DNA from 3 places in the Kitasatospora sp. NPDC059673 genome. Region 3 is predicted to be linked to each of the others. Evidence: riboswitches for the same ligand, from Rfam matches in the RefSeq annotation. Region 3 holds a riboswitch; each other region holds the start of a gene.
The links. A riboswitch is a leader RNA that binds a small molecule or an ion and turns the genes downstream of it on or off. The one in region 3 is predicted to bind cyclic di-AMP.
Positions count from the first base shown of each region.

Region 1: linked by a shared signal. The riboswitch ahead of ACFV18_RS09590 (NlpC/P60 family protein) and the one ahead of ACFV18_RS15750 (peptidoglycan DD-metalloendopeptidase family protein) in region 3 are both predicted to bind cyclic di-AMP.
Region 2: linked by a shared signal. The riboswitch ahead of ACFV18_RS29010 (M23 family metallopeptidase) and the one ahead of ACFV18_RS15750 (peptidoglycan DD-metalloendopeptidase family protein) in region 3 are both predicted to bind cyclic di-AMP.

Region 1 is NZ_JBHWEN010000006.1:45,963-51,608, forward strand. Features, by position in the region: gene ACFV18_RS09580 (hypothetical protein) at 1-195, opposite strand, end outside; gene ACFV18_RS09585 (NlpC/P60 family protein) at 324-1,364, opposite strand; gene ACFV18_RS09590 (NlpC/P60 family protein) at 1,577-2,641, opposite strand; cyclic di-AMP (ydaO/yuaA leader) riboswitch at 2,652-2,833, opposite strand; gene ACFV18_RS09595 (NlpC/P60 family protein) at 3,170-4,204, opposite strand; gene ACFV18_RS09600 (NYN domain-containing protein) at 4,397-5,646, opposite strand, start outside.
Region 2 is NZ_JBHWEN010000032.1:54,571-60,216, reverse strand. Features, by position in the region: gene ACFV18_RS29015 (DUF3995 domain-containing protein) at 1-129, shown strand, start outside; gene ACFV18_RS29010 (M23 family metallopeptidase) at 143-910, opposite strand; cyclic di-AMP (ydaO/yuaA leader) riboswitch at 921-1,084, opposite strand; gene ACFV18_RS29005 (YiaA/YiaB family inner membrane protein) at 1,301-1,591, shown strand; gene ACFV18_RS29000 (alpha/beta fold hydrolase) at 1,709-2,530, shown strand; gene ACFV18_RS28995 (TetR-like C-terminal domain-containing protein) at 2,530-3,108, shown strand; gene ACFV18_RS28990 (hypothetical protein) at 3,140-3,322, shown strand; gene ACFV18_RS28985 (hypothetical protein) at 3,491-3,712, shown strand; gene ACFV18_RS28980 (ATP-binding protein) at 3,899-5,161, shown strand; gene ACFV18_RS28975 (roadblock/LC7 domain-containing protein) at 5,145-5,555, shown strand; gene ACFV18_RS28970 (DUF742 domain-containing protein) at 5,615-5,646, shown strand, end outside.
Region 3 is NZ_JBHWEN010000011.1:161,778-167,423, reverse strand. Features, by position in the region: gene ACFV18_RS15765 (GNAT family N-acetyltransferase) at 1-486, opposite strand, end outside; gene ACFV18_RS15760 (PP2C family protein-serine/threonine phosphatase) at 656-1,867, shown strand; gene ACFV18_RS15755 (hypothetical protein) at 2,255-2,449, shown strand; cyclic di-AMP (ydaO/yuaA leader) riboswitch at 2,822-2,975, shown strand; gene ACFV18_RS15750 (peptidoglycan DD-metalloendopeptidase family protein) at 2,981-3,958, shown strand; tRNA gene ACFV18_RS15745 (tRNA-Gly) at 4,094-4,167, opposite strand; tRNA gene ACFV18_RS15740 (tRNA-Pro) at 4,317-4,390, shown strand; gene tig (trigger factor) at 4,594-5,646, shown strand, end outside.

The sequences.
Region 1 (5,646 bases), on a different contig from region 3:
GATCGCGGCGGTACGGACGAGCAGGTCCCGGTCGGCCTCCTCGGCGCCCGCCGCCGTCGGCAGCCCGCCGGGGTCGCGCAGCAGGATCGCGGCGGCCCGCCGTGCCAGCACCTGCGCCACGGCGTCCCGGACGCCGGACTGCACCGGCGGTCCGGGCGGGGCGGCGGCCGGACCGGTGGGCCCGGCGGGAATCACCCGGGGCAGCGAGAGCTGGGCCGCGCACCCGGCGGCGACCAGCAGGGCGGCGCGCCGGGACGGCGAAGCACCGGCCTGCCGCGGCGCCGGGGCCTGCGGCAGGTCGGTGACCAGGGGCTCGTGCTGGTTCAGACCCGCACCACCGAGTTGACCGGCATCGCGCTGACGCTCTCGTAGCGGACCCGGGCGCCGGGGTGCGGCGCGTGCACGACGACACCGCCGCCGGCGTACATGCCGACGTGGTGCCTGTCCTTGAAGAAGATCACCAGGTCTCCGGGCCGGGCTTCGGCGAGGCTCACCCGCCGGCCGGCCGAGGCCTGTCCCTGCGAGGTCCGCGGCAGGGTCACTCCGGCCTGCCGCCACGCCCAGTACATCAGACCGGAGCAGTCGAACGTGCTGGGGCCGGTGGATCCGTACACGTACGAGGATCCGATCTTCGAGACGGCTGCGTTCAGCGCGGCGGCGGCGCGGTCGGAGGCGGGGGGCTCGTTGCCGAGGTCGAACCGGCCGGCGCCACGGGCGGCGCGGGCGTCGTCGTCGTAGGCCAGCCGGTCGCGGTCGGCGGCGGTGAGGCCGCCCAGCAGCTGCCGGGCCCGGGCCAGGCGGGCGCGGACTTCGTCCTTGGCGGCGGCCAGCCGGTGCCGGGCCTGTTCCAGTTCGTCGAGCTTGACCGTGGTCTCCTGACGGCGCTGCTCCAGCCGGCGTTGTCGTTCGTGCAGGTCGCGCAGCGTCTCGTTCTGCCGGGCGGTGGCCTGGCCGAGGGAGCGGGCGCCGGCCAGGTAGGACGCCGGGTCGTTGTCGAGCATCAGCCGCAGGGTGGGATCGAGGCCCTGGGCGCGGTACTGGGCGGCGGCCACCGCGCCGAGGTCGGCGCGCAGCCGGTTGAGCTCGTCCTGCCCGGCGGCGACCTGGGTCTGCAGGGCGCCGGCCTCGCGCTGCAACCGTTTCTGCTGCTCCTGGGCGGCGTTGTACCTCTCGGATGCCTGCTCGGCCTCCTCGTACAGCTGGTCGACCTGCGCCTTGACGTCGGTGCGGTCGGGCGGATCGGCCGGGGCGGCGGCGGCCGGGGCGACGCCGAGGTGGATCGCGCCGGTCGCGGCGGCGGTGAGTGCCAGGGCTCGGGCGAGGCGTTGGACACCGGGCAGTGGGGGGCGACGGTGCACGGGCACGTGCGACGACTCCGTTCCTGCGCTCCGGCCTCCGCCGCCGCCCGCGGGTCGGGCGGCCGTCCGCACGGGGGGCCGGGGCAGAGGTTAGCGAGTCGGACGGATTCAGTCCAAACCCTGACAACTTCGAATATTCGACCGCGAATCGGACACCGGAACGAGAGCGGCCCGACACCCCTTGCGCGGGGTGCCGGGCCGAAGGCTCCGAGCGGCCGTCAGATCCGGACGATCTTGTTGATCGGCATCACGGTGGCGGACTCGTAGCGGACCTGCGCACCGGTGTGCGGGGCGTGCACGATCTGCCCGTTGCCGACGTACATGCCGACGTGGTGCTGGTCGCCGTAGTAGATGATCAGGTCACCCGGCTTGGCGTTGGCGATGTTGGTGCCGAGGCTGGTGCCGGCGCCCGCCTGGGCCTGCGAGGTGCGCGGGATCGAGACACCCGCCTGGGCGTACGCCCACTGCATCAGGCCGGAGCAGTCGAAGGTGGTCGGGCCGGCCGCGCCGTAGGAGTACCAGCTGCCCAGCTTGGACAGCGCGGCGTTCATCGCGGCACCCGCGTAGCCGGCCGGGGCCGGGGCGCTGAGGTCCGTGCGGGTGCTGTCGCCGCGGGAGGCGCGCTCGGCCTGGCTGCGGGAGGAGTCGGCGGCCTTGGCCTCGGCTGCGGCGAGCTCGTCGCGCTCCTTCTGGGTGAGCGTGTTGAGCAGCTCCCGCGCCTGGGCCAGCTTGGACTGGATGTCCTCCTTGTCGGCCTTGAGGGCCTTCGTGGTGGTGTCCAGTTCGGCGAGCTTCTGCTCGGCCTCCTTGCGCTGCCCGTCGAGCTTGGCCTGCTCGGCCTTGAAGCTCTTGAGCAGGTCGGACTGGGTGGCGCCGACCGTGTTGAGCGCACCGGCCTGCCCGAGGAAGTTGTCCGGGTTGCTGGAGAGCATCAGCTGCATGGTCTGCGGGATGCCGCCGTTGCGGTACTGCTCGGCCGCGATGGTCGCCAGGCGCTCCTGAACGGTGGTCACCTGGTCCTGCTGCCGGGCCAGCTGGTCCTGCAACTGGGAGACCTGCTTCTGCAGGTTCTGCTGCTTCTCGACGGAGGCGTTGAACGCCTCCGTCTTCACCTCGGCCTGCTCGTTGAGCTGGTCGACCTGCTGCTTGACCTGGTCCTTGGTGGGCGCCGGGTCGGCGTGCGCACCACTCTGGGCGGACAGCGCGACGGCGGTGGCGGCAGCGGCAGTGAGAATCGAGACCCGGGCACGGCCGACGGGCTTGGGACGGCGATGGGACGCCACGAAGGCGGACTCCTTCTTCCTCACACCGCCTACCGGGTGAGCTGACGGGTTCGGGCCGGAAGAGATGCCCTACAGCGCCTCACCGGCCACTGTCGCGGCCGACCTGGCGCCGATTCACCCCGGGGGAACGTGGTTCCCCGGCTCCGTTCGACAGCACCCCCGCAGGGGTATCCCCGTCGGCGGATCTCGTTCTGACGATCCGCCCGCTGCGTCACGGACTCGGCGGCGACCCCCACCGTCGCCCCCCTTGGGCGATCGACTCTGCGGCGGTCGAACTATGACCCTAGTAACCGATCCGTGATCCGTTCAAATCCTTGTCGGAAAAAAATCTGAATCTGAGTCAATTTCGATTACGAATCTGACCGAACGTAAGGGATCCGTTGCACAGTGCGTAGCATTTCCCACCGCCCACCCGAAAAACGCGACGCCCGGACGTGTTCGAGATCACAGCAGGATCTCGACCCGCCCGGGCGTGTCACAGCGCGTCAATTGTCGCCCTGAAGGGCGTATGTCCGGTTTGTCGGGCCGTCAGACCCGACGGATGGTCGAGATCGGCATGGCGTCGACCTTCATGGTCTTCACCACGTCACCGGTGTGCGGCGCGTGCACCACCATGCCGTTGCCGATGTACATGCCGACGTGGTGCCGGTCGCCGTAGTAGACCACCAGGTCGCCGGGCTGGGCGTTGTGCCAGTCGGTGCCCACGCTGGTGCCGTAGCTGCCCTGCGCCTGCGAGGTGCGCGGCAGCGAGACGCCGGCCTGCGCGTACGCCCACACCATCAGGCCGGAGCAGTCGAAGTTGCTCGGGCCGGTCGCACCCCACACGTACGGCGCACCGCGCTTGTCGAGCGCCTTCTGCACCGCGATCCCGGCGTAGCCGCCGGCCTTCGGAAGGTTGGCCAGGTCGACCCGCTCGGCACCGCGCGAGGCCGCGCCGTCGCCACGCGTGATCGACAGCCGGTCGGCGGAGGAGAGCTGGTTGAGCAGGCTCTGCGCCTCCTCCAGCTTCTTCTTGACCTCGTTCTTGGAGTCGTTCAGCGCCTGGGTCTGACCGTCCAGCTCGGCCAGGACGGTCGCCGCCTCCTGCTTCTGCTGGTTCAGCCGGCGCTGCTGGTCGTTCAGCGACTTCAGGGTGTCGGCCTGGGTGCCGGCGGCCTGGTCGAAGGAGGACGCCTGGTCCAGGTACTTGTCCGGGTCGGCGGAGAGCATCAGCTGCATCGACGGGTCGACGCCCGCGTGCCGGTACTGGTCGCCCGCCACCGCCGCCAGCCCGGAGGCCAGCTCGTTCAGCTGCTCCTGGCCGCGGGCCAGCTGGTCCTGCAGCTGGTCGGCCTGCTTGCGGAGCTGGTCGGCCTTCTCCTTGGCACCGTTGTACCTCTCGGCCGCCTGCTCCTGCTCGTCCATGAGCTTGTCGACCTGCGCCTTGATCTCGTCCTTGTTCGGCTGGGCCGGCGCGGCGTGCGCGCTCACCTGGGCCGACAGGGCGACCGCGGTCGCGGCGGCAGCGGTGAGCACGGTCACCCGGGCGCGACTCGGCTGCTTGGGACGGCGGTGGGAGGCCAAGGCGGTGCTCCTTCTTCCTCTGGACTCACCCGTTAGAGCGATAGTCCGGAATATAGGTTTGACGCCAGACCCTAGTGAAGTCCCTACCTCCGCGTCCACTCCCGGGGGGCTCCCGGATTCGCTTCTCCGCCCCTCTTCACCACACCGACACACTCCGGACGCCCCAATGACGCTGAGCGCCCGTCAGCACGTTCAGCTGCGCGACAGCCGGTTCAGCAGCAGAACCGAGGCCACCGGGCGGGCGCCGGCCTTGCGCACCCCGTCCGCGACCTCCTTGTCGGCGGAGACCACCACCACCGGCCGGCCCTGCGGCTCGGCCCGCACCAGGCGGCGGATCAGCTCGTCCGCGGTCTCCCCGGTCCGGCTGAACCGGACCCGCACGCCGCGCGGCGGGGCCATGATCACCGGAACGTCCAGGTCCTGACCGTCGAACACGCAGGTCACCTCGGCCTGGGTTCGCTGGGCCAGCATCGCCAGACCGCCCAGCAGCCTCAACCGCTGCTGCTCCAGCGGCAGTTGCGGGTACCCCGTCTTGGTCACGTTGTAGCCGTCCACCACCAGGTGGACCTGCGGAATGGCCAGCAGCTGGTCCAGCAGCGCCGGGTCGTCCTCGGCCAGGCCGCGCCGGGCCACGTCGTGCGGCGAGGCCGATCCGGGCTCCACCGCCTCCACCAGGTCGGCCGGGCGCAGCGCCGTCACCGGCAGCGCCAGCTCCCGCTGCAGGCCCTGCGCGGACTGCAGCACGGTGTCCAGCAGCAGCCGCAGCCGCATGTCCTCGACGCTGCGGCCCTCCCGGGCGGTGCGCCGCCCGGTCTCCACGGCGGCCTCCAGCTCGGCGACCCGGTGCCGCAGCCGACGGGCCTCGATCTCGGCGGCGCCGCGCTCGGCCGCGGCGGCGGCCCGGGCGGCCTCCAGCTCGGCGGCCAGCCGGCGGCTCTCGGCCTGCGCCCGACGGGTGTCGGCTTCCAGCGAGCGGACCTTCTTGCGCAGCGAGTCGGCCTCCCGGCGCACCCCTTCGGACTCGGCGCGGTGGCGCTCCAGTTCGGCGCGGGCGGCGGTACGGGCCTCGGCCAGCTCCTCCTGGAGCTTCTCGGCCAGCCGGGCGGCCTCGGCGGCGGCGCCTTCGGCGTCGACCCGTTCGGCCTGCTCGCCGGCCTCCTCGACCAGCCGGGCCCAGCCGGTGGGCCGTACCAGGTAGGCGGCGGCGGCCACGTCCATCGGGTCGGCGGCGGCCGGTACGGTGCCCGCCTCCAGGGCGCGTACCAGGTCGGGCTGGCCGAGCCGCAGCCGCTCGGCTATCCGCACCCGGAACGCCGGGTCGGACTCCAGCGCGGCGGCCAGCGCGGTGGCCGCGTGCTTGGCCCGCCGGGCGGCGGTGAACTTGGCGTACGGGCGCAGCGCGGCGGGCAGTTCGCCGGGGGCGATGCCGCCGAGCGCGTCGG
Region 2 (5,646 bases), on a different contig from region 3:
GCGGAGCTGGACGCGATGGCCCGCTTCGCGACGGTGCTGTACGAGCCGTTCTTCCTGGCCGGCGGGGTGCTGTTCGGCTGCGCGGTGTTCGGCCGCCGGATCCTCGAAGGAGGCGGCGGCCGTCGGTGAGCGCGGACCGGCCCTACGGCTGCAGGCCGCGCTGCTGGAGCCAGGGCAGCGGGTCGACCGCGCCGCCGCCGCCGGGGCGGACCTCCAGGTGCAGGTGCGGGCCGGTGACGTTGCCGGTGGCGCCGACCGCGCCGAGCACCGTGCCGGAGGTGACCGGGCCGGAGGCGGTGGCGATCCGGGAGAGGTGGCAGTACCAGAGTTCGGTGCCGTCGGGCAGGGTCTGGATGACCCGGTAGCCGTAGGGGCCGGACCAGCCCGCCGAGGTGACGGTGCCTCCGGCGACGGCGGCGACGGGAGTGCCGGTGCGGGCGGCGAAGTCCAGGCCGGTGTGCAGGTGCGCCCAGTGCGCGCCGGACTGGGCGAACTGCGCGCTCAGCTGGTAGCCGGCCACCGGCAGGGTGTGCGCGGCCTGTTCGGCCTCGGCCTGCTGGGCGGCGCGCTTGGCCTCGGCCTCCTGCGCGGCGGCCAGCCGGGCGGATTCGTCGGCGGCGGTGCGCTGGCCGTCGGCCTGCTGCTGGATGCGGGCGGCGAGAGCGAGCCCGGGGTCGCCGGCGAGCAGCCCGTCGGAGGCTTCGTCGGCGGCGGTGACAGGCACCGGGGCGGCGGCCTGCGCGGGGGTGGCGGCGAGTGCGGTGGCGCCGAGCGCGGCGGTCATCGCGGTGACGCCCAGCAGGGGCGCGCCGGTGCGGGACTGCCGGGGCAGCCGGTGCCGGGCGGCTTCCGGCTCGACCGGGTGGTCGAGCAGCTGGGTGCCGGTGCTCTCGCTGTAGGTCGACGCCACGGGGGCGTGCTCCTTCCTTCCCTGCCGCCGACCGGGTTAGCTGACGGGTTCGGAGGTGGAAGGTCTCCTACGGTCGGGCCCAGGGCCGTCCCGATTCACCCCGGTGGAACGTGGTTCCCCGGCTCCTGGGACGCCCCGAGGGGTGTGCCCAAGTGGATTAGGCGTGGCGCACGGTGCCGCATGGTTACGGCGTTGCCGACCGCGCTGCGTTATCAAACGTTAATCCTATGGACCCCATGATTCCAAGCCGCTACCACGAGACGGCGAAGATTTCCTGACGCCCTATGGGTGATTTGTGACGGTTCACCAGGGCCAAGCTGACGGATTGTGACCGAGTGGTTGAGTATCCGTACTCACGCCGCGCTCCCGGGCCGACGCGACCCTGGTGCCATGACCGCAACCGTGCCGCACCGGACCACCGCCGCCTACTTCGCCCAGGCCGCCCTCTCCTTCGGGCTGGCCACCGCCGCACTCGCTCTCGGGATCGCCTACCTGCCGGTGAGCGCCTGGATGCGCGCCTTCCTCGCCGTCGGGCTGCTGTACGAGATCACCTCCGCGTTCACGCTGGCCAAGGTGATCCGGGACCGCCAGGAGGAGGGCGCGATCACCAGCCGGGTGGACAAGGCCCGGCTGGACAAGCTGCTCGCCGAGCACGACCCGTTCAAGGTGGAGGGCATCTGACCGGTTCGGCCGCCCGGCCTTGACGGCTAAGGCTATTAGCCTTAGCTTTGTGGCTATCGGCAGTCGGCCGGGCCTCCAGCGCCCGGCGCGCCGCAACGCCCGCCCAGGAGGCCCGCGATGAACAGCACCCTCGGCACCACCCGGTACCTCGACGTCCCCGGCGGCCGGATCGCCTACGACGACACCCCAGGCACCGGCCTCCCGGTCGTCCTGCTGCCCGGCATGCTCGAAAAGCGCACCACCTACCGGCACCTCGCGCCGCTGCTGACCGCCGCCGGGCACCGGGTGATCACCATGGACCTGCGCGGCCTCGGCGAGTCCTCCACCGGCTTCACCGACTACTCCCCCGCCGCGATCGCCGACGACCTGGTCGCCCTGCTCGACCACCTCGACCTGCGCGGCGCCGTCCTGGCCGGCAGTTCCTACACCGGCGCCACCGTGGTCCGGGCGGCCGCGCTCGCCCCCGGGCGGACCGCCGGGGTGGTGCTGATCGACGCCTTCATCGAGAACCTCCCGCTGAACGCCTTCCAGAAGGCCCTGTTCGGCCTGGCCACCCCGCTGATCACCGCGTTCCCCGGCCTGTGGAGCCCGCTGCAGAAGTTCTACTACCCGACCGCGCGGCCCGCCGACTTCGACGCCTACCGGGCCGGCCTGGCCGAGATGCTGCGCCAGCCCGCCCGCAAGGCCGCGCTGCGCGGCTACCTGAAGGGCGACTCCGCGCCGGTCGGCTGGTGCGAGGCCGTCGACGTCCCCGCGCTGGTGCTGATGGGCAGCAAGGACCCCGACTTCCCGAACCCCGAACTGATCGCCGACCGGCAGACCGCCGCGCTGCGCGGCCGTAAGGTGATGATCCAGAACGGCGGTCACTACCCGATGGCGGGCTACCCCCAGGCGGTCGCCGACGCCCTGCTCCCCTTCCTGAACGAGGTCGCCCGCTGATGGCCCGCGCCGGACTCTCCACCACCGCGGTGGTGGACCACGCCCTCGACCTGATCGACGCCCGGGGCGCCGAGGCGCTCACCCTGGCCGCCGTCGCCGCCAGCGCCAAGGTCGCCACCCCCTCGCTGTACAAGCACGTCCCCGGAGGCCTGGCCGAGCTGCGCCGCCTGGTCGCCGTCCGCATCCTCGACGACCTGACCGACCACCTGGCCGCCGCCGTCCTCGGCCACTCCCGCGACGAGGCGGTCGCCGCCCTGCTCGCCGCGTACGCCGGGTTCGCCACCCGCTTCCCCCGGCGCTACGCCGCGCTGCCGCAGGCGCCCGTGGCCGACCCGGAGCTCATGGCGGCCGGCGAGCGGCTGGTGAACGTGCTGTTCGCCGTCCTGCGCGGGTACGGCCTGGAGGGGTCCGAGGCGGTGCACGCCGCACGCACCCTGCGCGCCGTGGCCCACGGGTACGCCTCGTTGACCACGGCGGGGGCGTTCCAGCTCGCCGAGGGGCCGGACGTGACGCTGGAACGGCTGACCGGCGTGCTGATCGACGGCCTCGGCAACTGGCCCGGCGGAAGCGGCGCGTGACCTGACGGGGGCCTGACGCGTTCTACCCGGTATGAAGAAGCGCAGCCTGCTCGCCTTTGCCTCGCTCGCCGTCGGCGTGGTCGCCTCGCTCACCGCGCCCAGCGCGCACGCCGGATCCGAGCACGCGGGTGGCAGCACCCCGCACACCGACACCCTCTCCGCCCCGGACCGGCCGCTCGCCGAGGAGGTCCAGGAGGACGGCTCGCCGGCCTGACGGCACCTCCCACCTGCGCGAACGCCCCCGCACGCGCCCCTCCGCACTGTTTCGCAACCGGTTCTCCACGGATCCGACACCAACGGTGCGTAACGCTGTGCTTCGGTCGGGAAGTCATACCGCGTGAAGACCTTCCACGGGTGACCGCCAAGCACGGAGGACAGCGCAATGCCGCAGGCGACTCAGCACATCGAGCCCGGCACGGGGCTGATCCCCGCCCCGCGCACCAGCCCCGACGGTGCGGCGGCCGACGCCCGGCCCGACGCGCCACAGCCGGAGCGCCGGCGGGCGGCGTTCGCGCGCGGCTTCGCGGTGGTCCGGTCGATACGCTCGCTGCGGCCGGTGGCGGCGAAGGAGCCGCAGCCGTACGGCGAGGTCGACGGCCAGTGACGCCGGCCCGCCAAATGTGACGGAGCGTGAATTCCGGCCGGGCGGACGGGCGTTGCCATCGATCCATCGACCCGCCGCCCGGCGGACCCCCGGCCCTGCCGGTTCTGTCCGATATTGACGCGCTCTGAACAGCAATGCTTCGATCAGTTCATACGCCAGTAGGAAGTCAGCCCTAGAATTCGGCGCGTGACGACCACTCAATGGTGCTTGGCAGCAGCCGCATTGCTCGCTCTTCTCGCTCTCGCGGCCTCCGTCCGGTCCCGCGCCGTCACCCGAACCCTGCGCGGCCGGCTGGCCGCCACCGAGGACGAACTCGCCGCCACCCGCGACCGGCTGGCCGCCGAACTGGCCGACCGTCAGGCGGGCGCCGAGACGGCGCTGCGCGAGCAGGAGATGAACGCGGCCACCCGCCGCGCCTTCCTCAGCGTGGCCCGCCGCATCCTGGTGATGGCACACGACCAGCAGGCCGGCCTGGACGAGATGGAACGCACCCACGACGACCCGGTGCTGCTCGAAGGCCTGCTGCGCGCCGACCACGCGGCCGCCCAACAGGCCCGGCTCGCCCAGACCCTGGCGGTGCTGTGCGGCTCCCGCGCGGGCCGGCACTGGCCGGAGCCGGTCTCGCTGGAGGACGTGGTGCGCGGCGCCCAGTCGCGCATCCTGCCGTTCCAGCGGGTGGTCGTGCACAGCCGGGTGGACACCGCCGTGCTCGGCGCCGCCGCGGAGGCGCTGATCCACGCGGTGGCCGAACTGCTGGACAACGCGACCCGCTACTCGCCGCCCAGCTCCCAGGTCTACGTCACGCTGATGCCGGTCCACAACGGCGCGGTGATCGAGATCGACGACTGCGGCGTCGGCATGACCGAGGTGACGGTCGCCAAGGCGGGCGCGGCCCTGTCCGGCGGCGGCTCGCTGGAGGTGTCCCGGATCGGCGAGGTCCCGCAGCTGGGCCTGGCCGCGGTCGGCCGGCTCGCCGAGCAGTACGGCTTCCGGGTCACCATCAACTCCGCGCCCTCGCCGTACGGCGGTGTGCGGGTGGTGGTGCTGCTGCCGTCCGCGCTGCTCACCGATCCGCTGTCGGTGCCCGCGGCGAGCAGCGTCCCGCGCACCGAACCGGTGGCGGCCGCGCCGCCCACCCGCCGCCCGGCCGTCGCCGCGGACGCCGACCGGCCGGCCGTTCCCACGCAGGGCGGCACCCTGCCGCGGCGGGTCAACCGCCGTGGCAGCGCCCCGCAGCAGACCGGGTCCCGGGCCGAGGAGCAGCCCGCGCCGCCGCCGCGCTGTGCGCGCGAGGCGCAGACGTTCATGTCGCTGTTCCAGGCCGGGACCGCCAGCGGCCGTTCGGCCGCGCAGCAGGACCGGCGGCCCGAGCAGGGCCGTCACGACGCATTCTCCGCTTCCCCCCAACTTCCCCAGCGCTCGGGAGACTCCCATGACCACAACCCCTGATCTCGGCTGGCTGCTGACCGACATCGTCGCCGTCCCAGAGGTCCAGCACGCCGTCGTGGTGTCCAACGACGGCCTGGAGATGGGCCGCAGCCCGAAGATCGGCCGGGACGACGCCGAGCGGCTGGCCGCCGCCTGCTCCGGGCTGCAGTCGCTGTCCCGTGGCGTGGCGCAGGGCTTCGGCGACGGGCCGACCCGGCAGATCATCATCGAGTTCGGCGGCGGGTACCTGTTCGTGGTCGCCGCCGGCGCCGGGACCCACCTGGCGGTGCTGGCCTCCGAGGCGGTGGACGCCGGCCTGGTGGCCTACCAGATGCAGACGCTGGTCGAGCGGATCGGCAGCCACCTGACCGCCGCACCGCGGCAGGCGCACGCCGGCGCCGGGGACGTGCGGTGAGGCGGGGGCCGGTCCGGCCTTACGTGATCACCGGGGGCCGCAGCCGGGCCAGTCGCAATGTGCTGGAGTTCGAGAGCCTGGTGCGGACCGT
Region 3 (5,646 bases):
CAGCACCACATCGCCACGCCGCTCCGGGGTGTGCACCCGCACCCGGCCGCGGGCCATCGACACCACCGCCTTGCGGGTGGCCTGCCCGTAGCCGAACCGCCCGTAGATCGCCGGCTCGGACGCCGTCAGCACCGCCAGCGACTCCCCGGCCGCACGCACCTCGTCCAGCTGACGGCGCATCATGGCGGTCAGCGCGCCGCGCCGCCGGTGGGTGGGCAGCACACCCACCATCGTCACACCCGCCGCCGGGACCACCGCGCCGCCCGGCACCACCAGCCGGAAGCTGAACGCGGACGCGGTGCCGACGATCCGCTCGCCCTCGCAGACCGCCAGCGAGCGCTCCACCTCCGTCAACTCGTGCCACAGCGCCCGCTCCTCGGGTGCCTCGCCGGCCCCGCCGAAGGCCACGTCCAGCACGTCGTACCAGGTGTCCCACTCCTCGGCGCGCAGCGGCCGTACGGACAGATCGGGGTGTCGAATCGTCATGAGGCCCTGCCTACCACCCGATCCGGAACCGCGCGACCGATTTGTCGCGCCCATGCCGTCACCCGATATCCGGCGCACGGCCGAAACCCGCCGGAGCGTGCCACCCCCGTTGCACTCGGTGCCACCGGGCCGTCGACGCGCGCACCGGCGGTGGATAAGGTCGGTCCCCATGGCCGGCAGTGCGCGCCCCAGAGCGACGGGCCGGGACGGCGGACCGTCCCGCGAGCCCGTGACGGCCCGGCTGCGCGCTGCGCTGTACCGGGCCCGACGCAGGCTGCGCCGCACCGGCGTCGACTACTTCCGCGGCGACGGCGCCGACTGGTGGGCGTTCGCCGCCCTCGCCCTCGCCGTGCCCGTCCTGGTGCTCCTGAACATCCTGCTCCCCGACTGGGCCCCGCCCACCGCCCTGGTGCTGCCCGTGCTGGCCGGCGCGCTGCTGCTGCGCCCCGGCACCCTGGTGCTGCTGTACGCCGTCGCCGCCGCCGGACTGATCACCGAATCCCTGGTGCACACCGGCGAACGCGTCGCGAGCGCGCGGCCCGAGGCCTACACCCACGGCGTCACCCCCGGCTCCGCGTTGGTGGTCGGCGCGGTCGGCGTCGCCGGACTGCTGGTCGCCCAGTTCCGCCGCCGGATCGGCGTGCCCTGGCGCGGCGGCTCCACCATGCTGTTCGACCTGCGTGAACGGATCCGGATCCAGGGCCGCTTCCCGCACCTGCCCGACGGCTGGCACACCGACACCGCGCTGCGCCCGGCCGGCGGCCAGTCCTTCTCCGGCGACTTCATGGTCGCCGCCCGCACCGGCCCCGGCGGGCGGATGCTCGAAGCCGTCCTCGCCGACGTCTCCGGCAAGGGCATGGACGCCGGCAGCCGCGCCCTGCTGCTGTCCGGCGCCTTCGGCGGCCTGCTCGGTTCGCTGCCCGCCCACGACTTCCTGCCCGCCGCCAACGGCTACCTGCTGCGCCAGGACTGGGCGGAGGGCTTCGCCACCGCCGTCCACCTGGTGGTCGACCTGGACACCGGCGAGTACGAACTGCTCTCCGCCGGCCACCTGCCCGGCATGCACCGCCTCGCCGGGGCCGGGTACTGGGAGGTCAAGGAGGCCGAGGGCCCGCTGCTCGGCATCTACGACGAGGCCAAGTTCGAAGGGGTGCGCGGCACCCTCGGCCCCGGCGACCTCCTGATGCTGTGCACCGACGGCATGGTGGAGATCCCCGGCCGCGACCTCACCGAGGGCATGGACCGGCTGATGGGCGAGGCCGACCGGCTGGTCGCCACCGCCCCCGGGGCGGTCCGGTCCGGCGCCGCGGTCCGGCTGATCGACACCGTCGCCAAGCACGTCAACGACGACCGCGCGGTGCTGCTGATCTGGCGCCGCTGAACTTCCGTCAGGTGCAGACTCGGTGAGCGCGGAGTGTCCACGGAGTGTCAAACCCGGGCGATGATCTTCGGCCAATTCCGGTACGCCGCCCGGGCCGGGCGCCGATGCCGGATCTGCCTGCCGGTTTGCCGCGCCGGCCAGCACCGACCGCCGCCCGCCGACGGGTTGTCAGAACCAGTCCGCTATCGTCGCGGTCGGCGAAAATCAGTCCTGCCAGGCGGGTTCGGGCACCGAGCGACCGGGCAAGTCCTTTACGCACTCAGCACGAGAGACCACACTGAGTCCGGATGGAGTGGTGGGGACACGGGGGGCAGGGGCCGGTTTCCGCCTGGGAGCCAACGCCGGCTTCCACCGAACCCCCGCCATGAATCGAGGAAGTGAGTCCCGGTGGCCTTCTCCGTCTCCGCGCTTGTCCTGTTCGGCATCATCGTCGCGATCTTCATTCGCAACAAGCAGCTGAAGACCGGGCACGCCATCGTCGCCGCCCTGTTCGGCTTCATGCTCAGCCAGTCGACCATGGCCGGCCCGATCCAGCAGTTCCTCACCTCGGTCTCCAAGGCCATCGCGTCGATCGCGGGCTGACGGCCTGTCGGCTCCCCGGCGGCACGCCACGACGGGCGGGATGCACCCCCGCGCCGTCCATTCGGCCTGCCCGCGGGTGACCAGGCTCACCCGCGACGTCACGCCAGGTCCGCGCCCGAACGCGCACGGTGGCCGAAGTCGCCCACCGTGCGGGGTTCGTACGCGCACCGTCATGATCCCGTACGCGCACCGCAGTGGCGGTGTCGGCACAGCGTGACCTGGTGGATCGTCAGCCCCTTCCCGATCCCGGGAGCGGGGCCGATCGGCGTTTGCCAGCCTCACGGGCCGTGGGATTTGCTTCCTCCGCAGCCCGGCCAGCGACCGGGCGGGCCACCGGACGGAACGCCTAGTCCTGCCGTCGTCCGGTGCCGACCAGATACCACGCCACGGCAGGAGCGGGGGAACCACAGGTAAGTCGCCGGGCCCGGGAACAACCGGGAACGGCTCGGGGTGAAGCCGCAGTTCCGCGGCCGGGCAACTCTCGCCCGAACCCGACAGCTCACCTCGCAGGCGTCGGAGAGGAACGCCTTCATGTCCGCTCAGGGCAAGCACCGCAAGCCGCGCCTGGCCACCATCGCCCGGATCGCCATCGCCACCGGTGTGGCCGGCGCCGCGATCGGCCTCCCGGTCACCGCCGCCTCCGCGCACACCTCCACCGACCAGGCCGGCAGCCGCCCGGCCACGGTCACGGCGGAGGCCACCCCCGTCGCCGACGCCGCCGCCCCGCACAGCTACCGGGTCGCCTCCGGCGACACCCTGTCCAAGATCGCTGCCGCGCAGCACGTCGACGGCGGCTGGGAGAAGCTGTACCAGGACAACCGTTCCGTGGTCGGCGGCAACCCCGACCTGATCTTCCCCGGCCAGAAGCTGGCGATCAACGGCCAGGCCGCCGCCCCCGCGAAGGCCCCGGCCGCCAAGTCCACCTCCACGGACACCGCCGCCGCGCCGAAGGTCGCCGTCAAGCCGGCCGACACCACCAAGCCGGCCGCCACCGGCACCGTCAAGTCGGCCACCACCGGCACCGTCAAGGCCCAGCCCGTGCCCCCGGCCCCGGCCGCCGCCGCGGTCACCGCCGTCCCGGCCGCCGCGAGCACCAGCGCGTCCGCCACCTACGTCGCCCCCGCGCCGGGCAAGGTCACCACCGGTTACAAGGTCGCCGGCTCCAACTGGGCCTCCGGCTACCACACCGGCATCGACTTCCCGGTCGCCACCGGCACCAGCCTCAAGGCCGTCGCCGCGGGCACCGTGGTCTCCGCGGGCAACGGCGGCGCCTACGGCAACCAGGTCATCATCAAGCTGGCCGACGGCAAGTACGCCCAGTACGCCCACCTGTCCTCGATCTCCGTCTCGGCCGGCCAGGCCGTGACGGCGGGTCAGCAGATCGGTCTCTCCGGCGCCACCGGCAACGTGACCGGCCCGCACCTGCACTTCGAGATCCGCACCACCCCGAACTACGGCTCCGACATCGACCCCGTCGCCTACCTGGCGGCCCACGGCGTCAACGTCTGATCCCCGCCTCACCCCCCGAAGGCCCCGCGCAGCCACCCAGGCTGCCCGGGGCCTTCGGGCTGTCCAGGAAGCGGCGACCGCGCCGTGGAACGGCAACGGCCCCGACTGCGTTGGCAGTCGGGGCCGTTGGCCGCGTGGAGCGGGTGACGAGAATCGAACTCGCGTGACCAGTTTGGAAGACTGGGGCTCTACCATTGAGCTACACCCGCAAAGGCGTACCCGCACCGCGTCGCGGTGGCGAGGACTGGATCAGGGTACCTGGTCGAGCCGGTGGATTGCACACTCCTTCCGCGTTGTCGGCTCGCGAATATCGCCCCGGCCGGAGGCGGCCCGACGTGTACTCTTCTGCTCGGCACCACGGGGTGTGGCGCAGGTTGGTAGCGCGTCCGCTTTGGGAGCGGAAGGCCGTCGGTTCGAATCCGGTCACCCCGACCGTGCGGCAGGGTCTCGTCCGTGGGCGGGGCCCTGTTGTCGTTGTGGGGCGCGGGCCCGGTGGGCCTGCTCCGGCGTGCACCCGGTGCCGGGCACAGTCGCTTTCGTGGTACCGGTAGGATGGACCGCTGGCGGTAGTACGGACAGCATTGCAGCCCCAACCGCCTATCGCCCTGACCGCAAGCCCCCTAGGAGACCTAACCGTGAAGAGCGCCGTCGAGACTCTGAACCCGACCCGGGTTCGACTCACCGTCGAGGTGCCCTTCGAGGAGCTCAAGCCCAGCCTCGACGCGGCGTACAAGAAGATCAACCAGCAGGTCACCGTCCCGGGCTTCCGCAAGGGCAAGATCCCGAACCGGGTCATCGACCAGCGCTTCGGCCGTGGCGCGGTGCTGGAGGAGGCCGTCAACGACGCGCTTCCGCGCTTCTACACGCAGGCCGTCGACGAGGGCCAGATCGACGTGCTGGGCCAGCCGGACATCACCGACATCGCCGGTGTCGAGAACCTGGTCGACGGCGGTGACCTGAAGTTCACCGCCGAGGTCGACGTCCGTCCCGAGGTCACCCTGCCGGACTTCGCCGAGATCGCCGTCGTGGTGGACCCGGTCGAGGTCACCGACGAGGACATCGAGAAGTCGCTGCAGCAGCTGCGCGAGCGCTTCAGCTCCGTGAAGGATGTCGAGCGCGCCGCCGCCGAGGGCGACGTCGTGGTCATCGACCTGGAGGCCAAGGTCGACGGTGAGGTGCCGGAGGACGGCACCGCCACCGGCGTGAGCTACGAGATCGGCTCCGGCCGCCTGCTGGACGGCATCGACGAGGCCGTCATCGGCCTGTCCGCCGGCGAGGCCAAGACCTTCACCACCACCCTCAAGGGTGGCACCCAGGTCGGCAAGGACTCCGAGGTCACCGTCACCGTGACCACCGTCCAGGAGAAGGAACTCCCGGAGCTGGACGACGAGTTCGCGCAGCTCGCGAGCGAGTTCGACACCCTGGAGGAGCTGCGCGGGGACTCCCGCAAGCGCCTTGAGCGGATGAAGGAGTTCGACCAGGCCACCCAGGCCCAGGAGAAGGTCCTCGACGAGCTGCTGACCCGGGTCGAGATGGACTACCCGGAGAAGCTGCTCGCGGACGAGATCGGCACCCGCAAGCACAACCTGGAGCACCACCAGCTGGAGCCGATGGGCCTGACCCTCGACACCTACCTGGCCTCCCAGGACAAGTCCCGCGAGGACTTCGACAAGGAGACCGAGGACCAG